One region of the Bacillus sp. 5w2 genome, then DNA from elsewhere that is predicted to be linked to it. Evidence: a T-box and tRNA genes for the amino acid it is inferred to sense, from the RefSeq annotation. Region 1 holds a T-box; the other holds one or more tRNA genes.
What was found. A T-box is a leader RNA that pairs with one kind of tRNA and senses whether it is charged. The one in region 1 lies ahead of argS (arginine--tRNA ligase), so its partner is inferred to be a tRNA-Arg.
Positions count from the first base shown of each region.

Region 2: it has a tRNA-Arg gene. The T-box ahead of argS (arginine--tRNA ligase) is inferred to sense a tRNA for this amino acid. The anticodon was not compared.

Region 1 covers NZ_JBTIWT010000001.1:341,933-345,351, reverse strand. The annotation lists gene ACXY7N_RS01680 (thiol-disulfide oxidoreductase DCC family protein) at 1-297, shown strand, start outside; gene ACXY7N_RS01675 (BrxA/BrxB family bacilliredoxin) at 381-815, shown strand; gene ACXY7N_RS01670 (class I SAM-dependent methyltransferase) at 865-1,641, shown strand; T-box leader at 1,682-1,896, shown strand; gene argS (arginine--tRNA ligase) at 1,942-3,419, shown strand, end outside.
Region 2 covers NZ_JBTIWT010000025.1:66,264-69,682, reverse strand. The annotation lists gene cggR (gapA transcriptional regulator CggR) at 1-182, opposite strand, end outside; gene ACXY7N_RS27445 (glutaredoxin family protein) at 319-564, opposite strand; gene rpoN (RNA polymerase factor sigma-54) at 574-1,881, opposite strand; tRNA gene ACXY7N_RS27435 (tRNA-Arg) at 2,143-2,218, opposite strand; gene ACXY7N_RS27430 (DUF1657 domain-containing protein) at 2,424-2,630, shown strand; gene ACXY7N_RS27425 (YhcN/YlaJ family sporulation lipoprotein) at 2,724-3,212, shown strand; gene spoVAC (stage V sporulation protein AC) at 3,241-3,419, shown strand, end outside.

The DNA.
Region 1 (3,419 bases):
TTTGTTTCATTTCGAGATGAAGATGTAGTTGAGAAGTATGAACTTTCTCAAGAACTACAAAGGAAGATGGAACAAAGGTTGTATATTTTAAAAAATAATAAATGGTATGACGGAATTCATAGCATACATGTATTAGCAAAGACCGTTCCATCTTATTGGTTTGCCGTTCCTTTTATAAAGCTATCTATTGTACTTGGATTTGGAAGTAAAGTATACGATTATATCGCTAACAATAGAAAACTTGTTCCAGTTGGACATTGCCGTGAAGGGGTATGTGAAATCCCTACAAAAAAATGAAATCATCGTTATCTTTCTTTTGCACCTATTAATAGAGCGTGATATGATGAATTTGGAATGAAAGTTGAAGGAGAGATTACAAGATGTCAAATGCTTATGAAGAATACATGCGTCAAATGGTAATCCCAATGCGTCAAGAATTAGTGCGTTCTGGGTTTGAAGAGTTAACTACAGAAGAAGCTGTAACAGAATTTATGGAAAACGCATCAGGTACAACTTTAGTAGTTGTAAACTCGGTTTGTGGTTGTGCAGCTGGTTTAGCACGTCCTTCAGCAGGTCAAGCAGTTGTTCGTGCTGAAAAACAACCTGATCATCTTGTAACTGTATTCGCAGGTCAAGATAAAGATGCGACTGCAAAAATGCGTGAATACTTCGGAGAAATTCCTCCATCTTCACCATCTATGGCATTATTAAAAGGAAAAGAAGTTGTTCACTTCATTCACCGTCATGAAATTGAAGGTGCAACTATGGACGAAATTATTACGAACTTAGAACAAGCTTTCGAAAAGAATTGCTAAAGAAGGGGGAGAGTATATCTCCCTCTTTTCTTTATATAGAGGTGAAACAATGATCGTAACAACAGCAGGAAGAACCAGCAAAGAAATGACAGATTATGCAAATAAGGTAGCAGCAGAATTAAATCGTTCTTTCGTTAAACGTAATGAAATTCCAGTACAAAAACTGCATGAGCAGTATGAACAAGATGTACTTGTCGTAGGCAAAAACCGATTAGCCATTTATCCAAAAGGAACGGAAGAGTCGTTTTTCTTTCATCCAAACTCAGCGATGTTTCGTGTGAAAAGGTTAATGCGAGGAGAACACGATCCATTTGTACAAGCTGCTAAATTAGAGAGCGGAATGACAGTGCTAGATTGTACGCTCGGTATGGCATCAGATAGTATTGTAGCTAGTTATATTGTTGGTGAAAGTGGAAAAGTAACAGGACTTGAAGGCAATGAATATATGGCTTACATCATGGGAAATGGTTTGAAAACATGGTCTTCATCCGTTTCTGAAATTGATGAAGCAATGCAACGAATCAATGTAAAGCAAACGGAGCATTACTCATTTTTAAAACAATGTGAAGATAATAGTTATGATGTCGTGTACCTTGATCCAATGTTTGAAGAAACTGTTATAGAATCAGATGGAATAAAAGGATTAAAACACTTCGCTTTGTATCATGATATTACTGACGAAACAATTGCGGAAGCGAAGCGTGTGGCGAGAAAGCGTGTCGTTTTGAAAGATCATTTCCGTAGTTCTAGATTTGAAAAACACAATTTTCACGTATACAAAAGAAAAAGTGCGAAGTTTCACTTTGGTGTAATTGACCCTTGCTAATTGTTTGAAAAGATGTATAATAAGCAATAATTAATTAAATATACTATCTGTGATGAAGAGAGTAGTCTTTTTTAGAAGGAAAGCGAGCTAGGGATGGTGTGAGCCTAGTGCGGAAGAAAAAGATGAAGCGCACTTCGGAGATGCTTCTTGAATGAATAGTAGAGTAAGCCGAGGCCCCCTGTCCTCGTTATAAACGGGAAAGTGGTTCGTAATGAACAACAAGGGTGGTACCACGGGTTAAAACTCGTCTCTTTTTTAGAGACGAGTTTTTTGTGTTTTAAAAAATAAGGAGGTTGTAATATGGATTACAAAACGCAGTTTGCGGAAAGTTTATTCAATATTTTCACGAATGGATTAACGCAAAAACAAATTTTAGATTTAATTGAAACACCGAAACAAGATGAATTCGGAGATGCAGCGTTTCCATGTTTTTCACTTGCGAAGCAATATAAAAAATCACCAGCTATTATCGCAAAGGAAGTTGCGGAGAAATTAAGTGATCCATTTTTTACGAAAGTAGAGGCTGTTGGTCCTTACGTAAATGTATTTTTTAATCGTGAAACTGTAAGTGATGCAGTATTAAAAACGATTTTAGCGGAGAAAGAAGAGTACGGTCAAAATCACTTAGGATGTGAAAAGACTGTAGTTATCGATTATTCCTCTCCTAATATCGCGAAGCCTTTTTCAATGGGGCATTTACGTTCTACAATGATTGGAAATTCACTGAAACATATCGCTGAAAAATGCGGCTATGAAGTTGTAGGAATTAATTATATTGGGGATTGGGGAACACAGTTTGGAAAGTTAATTACTGCTTATAAAAAATGGGGAAATGAAGCAGTAGTTAAAGAGGATCCAATCCGTGAATTATTTAAGTTATATGTTCAATTCCATGAAGAGGTAAAAGACGACGAAGAACTAGAATCAGAAGGGCGCGCTTGGTTTAAGAAATTAGAAGAAGGTGATGAAGAGGCAGTTGAGCTTTGGAATTGGTTCCGTCACGAATCCTTAAAAGAATTTTCTCGTATTTATGAACTTCTTGGTGTTGAATTTACTAATTTTCAAGGAGAAGCTTTTTATAATAATTTAATGGAAGATTTTATTGAAATTTTAGAAGAACATGATTTGCTTGAAGAGTCAGAAGGCGCGTTAGTCGTTAATTTAGAAGAAGAGGGAATGCCGCCTTGCTTAATTAGAAAATCAGATGGTGCGACGATTTACGCAACGCGTGACTTAACGGCAGCGTTATATCGTCAAAATACATTTGGGTTTGATAAAGCGTTATATGTAGTTGGCCCAGAACAAAGTTTACACTTCAATCAATTTTTCACTGTATTAAAAAAGCTTGGCTACACTTGGGTTGACGGCATGGAACATGTACCGTTTGGGTTCATTTTAAAAGATGGTAAGAAAATGTCGACCCGTAAAGGAAAAGTTATTTTACTCGAAGAAGTACTTGAGGAAGCAATCGAACTTGCAAAACAAAATATTGAAGAGAAAAATCCAAACTTAAAACAAAAAGAAGATGTAGCAAAGCAAGTTGGTGTAGGGGCAGTTATCTTCCACGATTTAAAAAATGAGCGTATGCATAATATTGAATTCTCATTAGAAAACATGCTGAAATTTGAAGGTGAAACAGGGCCGTATGTACAGTACACACATGCACGTGCTTGCTCTATTTTAAGAAAAGAAAGTGTAGAATTTGAAACGTGTACGTTTGCATTGAAAGATGATTATAGCTGGAGCGTTGTAAAATTACTTAATAAATTCCCACAAGT
Region 2 (3,419 bases), on a different contig from region 1:
TGTTCTTTCAAAACTTGAACTTCACTTCGCAATACTCGTTCTGTCATACCGAGACTTGCTGATAAGTTCCTTCTTCCAATCGGCTGCATGAGCCTAATGTATTGAAGAATTTGCATTCTCGTTTGCATAACAGGTAGCAGATCAGGTAATAATTTTTTTGTATTCTGAATCCATGAGCGCATATCTTTTCTCCTCACTACATTGGTTCATTTTTCCTTAGTGGTCACTTTACGTCCCGTAGTGACATTTTGTGTCCCACATAGGTTAAAAAAATAATCCCTGCTACGTGTATTATTGTAACAGGAGATAGAAACTTATTCAACTCTTAACTGCATTCTTTATATAGTTTATTATGACACCTTTGTGAATGTTACCATATTCTACTTGTTTTCCGTCTATTTCTACAACCGGAATCATTAGGTGATATTTTTCTAAAAGGTCATTATCTTCATATATATCTATTTCCTCGATTTGAAAAGAATATTCACATTGTACTTCCTGCAAAACTTGTTTTGCCTGCACGCAAAGACCACAATCCTTTTTTGTATACAGTACAACTTTCATCTCCTTCACCTATCCGATCGTTTTTCGTAATGACGAAGCTGGAATATGCATTTGTTCTCTATACTTCGCCACCGTTCTTCGAGAAATAACAATTTCATGCTCTTCTTCTAATAATTTTGAAATCTTTTGATCTGAAAGTGGCTTTTTCTTATTCTCCGCTTCAACAAGCTTTTGAATAAATTGTTTTACACGCTTTGTAGAAATCGCTTCATCTTCAGTCGTTGAAACGGCATTGCTAAAGAACGATTTCATCTCAAATAAACCGTGTGGTGTTTGCACATATTTATTTCGCGTTGCACGACTAATTGTAGATTCATGCACACCTAACTCTTCCGCCACCTCTTTTAAAGCAAGCGGTTTTAAATACGCTGGACCTTCCCAGAAGAAATCACGTTGTTTTTCCATAATAATAGTCATTACTTGCAGGAGCGTCTGTTTTCTCTGTTTCAAACTGCGCATAATCCACTGCACATGCTGATACTTTTCTGATACGTAAGATGCTACTTCACTTTCACTATTATTAAGAAGCGCACTATATTCAGAATGAATTTCAATTCTCGGCATATTTCTCTCATTCATCTGTAAAACGAGACGATCGCCATCTTTTTTTACTGCCATATCAGGCACAATATAAAGTGGTTTATCCGAAGAAAAAGCAAGACCTGGTTTCGGCTGTAATGATGTAATACAGTTCACCGCTGTTTGCAATTCTTCATTACTACACTTCAACACTTGAACGAGCTTTCGCCAATCTTTCTTCACGAAATAAGCGAAGTGATCCTCTATAACCTCTTCTGCTAATCCATTCCGTCTTTGTAAGCGCTTCAATTGTAAAGTTAGACATTCCTGAATATTACGCGCTCCTACCCCTGCTGGCTCGAGTGATTGGACAAGCTCTACAGAGCGTTCGACTACATGAAGTGGTGCGGAAAGGAGACCCGCTAACTCTTCGTTCGTTTCTTGTAAATACCCATTTCCATCCATGTTCATAATAATGAAAGAAGCTACTTTTCGCTCTTCTTCTTCTATTTTATAATACTGTATTTGATTTAATAAATGTTGCTGAATCGTTGTTGAATCCACACTGTAGATTTCCATCTGATTCTCGACTTGTTTGCTGGTACTTTTACTGTTGTTAGAGCTCTTTTTCTTCTCCCTCTCAAAACCACCTAACTCAATAAGGGGATTCTCTAACGATTGCTCATACAAAAACTCCGATAATTCTTGTACATTATACTGGAGCATTGTAATCGCTTGCCTTAACTCTTGTGTCATTGCCAAACGTAAGCTTTGTTCTTGTAAAAGACTTGCCTTCAAACTAATCTCCCCCTTGTTTCTATTGTACAATAAGTTTGGTAAAAGGAGAATGCTATCACAGACACCCATTCCAAAATATTATTAATTTATATGTATTAATGAGATTTACAACTTACAACCGAAATTTGAATAATATTGAAAGAAAATAATAAAGCAAAACATTATTATAACCAAGTACTAATAGTAAATTTTATCACTAGATATAACAAGAGGGAAATAAAAAAAGTCCTAACCTACAAAACGTAAGTTAGGACTTTTTGACGCGCCCAGAGGGATTCGAACCCCCGACAGACGTGGTACCGGAAACCACCGCTCTATCCGACTGAGCTATGGGCGCATGATTATAAAAAACACATCATTTTCTTCTCATAATAATAGCAATAAAATCCATCTAAATCAATAAAAATATCCCCTTTCATCCTTTATACACCTTAGCCTAAAGTATAGAAACACATTTCTTCACCTTAATTTTCCAATCATAAATTCACCCCAACTCACAAATTATAATCTTTGAATTGATATTCCAAAGGGGGCTTCATTCAATGACTGTAATTACAAAGTTAAAGCAAACTGTTTCTGGATTAAAAAGTGCACAAGCTAGCTTAGAGGGATTCGCTCTTGATACGGATAACCAACAAGCAAAGCAACTTTTCCAAACAGCTGCAGAGCAAACACAAACGATTATCGATTCTTTAAACCCACGCGTTGAAGAAGTCCAACAGGAAGAACCACAATACTCGCAGCAATAACGGATTCGTCATGCTGTGAAATAGAAAAAGGATGATATGCAGTCATCCTTTTTCTATCACATTACATATTGCAATAGAAATGGAATGATTATAATGCGAAAACTCGGAATCATAACCGCGTTATTTATGCTCCTATTCGGTTCACTTACCGGATGTGATAATAGCCCGTTAGATAAAAAGGTAAAGAAAGAAGAAGCTAAACGAACGGAAGAAGACAAGGGCCCTAAATTAACAAAAATGAGTACAGAATCCTTTAATCAATCTATATCGCAAGACGCTAAGAAAAAAGCTCTTGCTATGGAGGGAATTATAGAAGCTACCGCAGTTAATACAAATTTAGATCTTTACATAGCCGTCAAGCCTGAACATCACGAAAGGTTTGGTTTAAAACCTTTACGAAGTAAATTAAAAAAGAAACTAAGTGATGAAAACCCTACTTTCAATATTCGTGTAAGTACAGACAAAAAGATCTTTATGCTCATAGAAGAACTTGAAAACAAAATTAAGAAAAAGAAAGTAAGTAAAGATGGCATCAAAAAACAATTGAAACTCATTCAATCAGAAATGGGATCTAATATTTAAGCTTTCTAATAGAGAAGGAAGGATTCAAATGTCTAGTAAAGATAAAAACTTAACACCTGTACAACAAGAATATAAAAAATTCGAACAACAGCGCGAACCGAAGCGCCCCGTTTTTAAAAATTGTATAAAAGCTTTTCTCGTCGGAGGATTAATTTGTCTAATAGGCCAACTGATTTCCACCTTTTATATTACTTATTTTGATTTCAC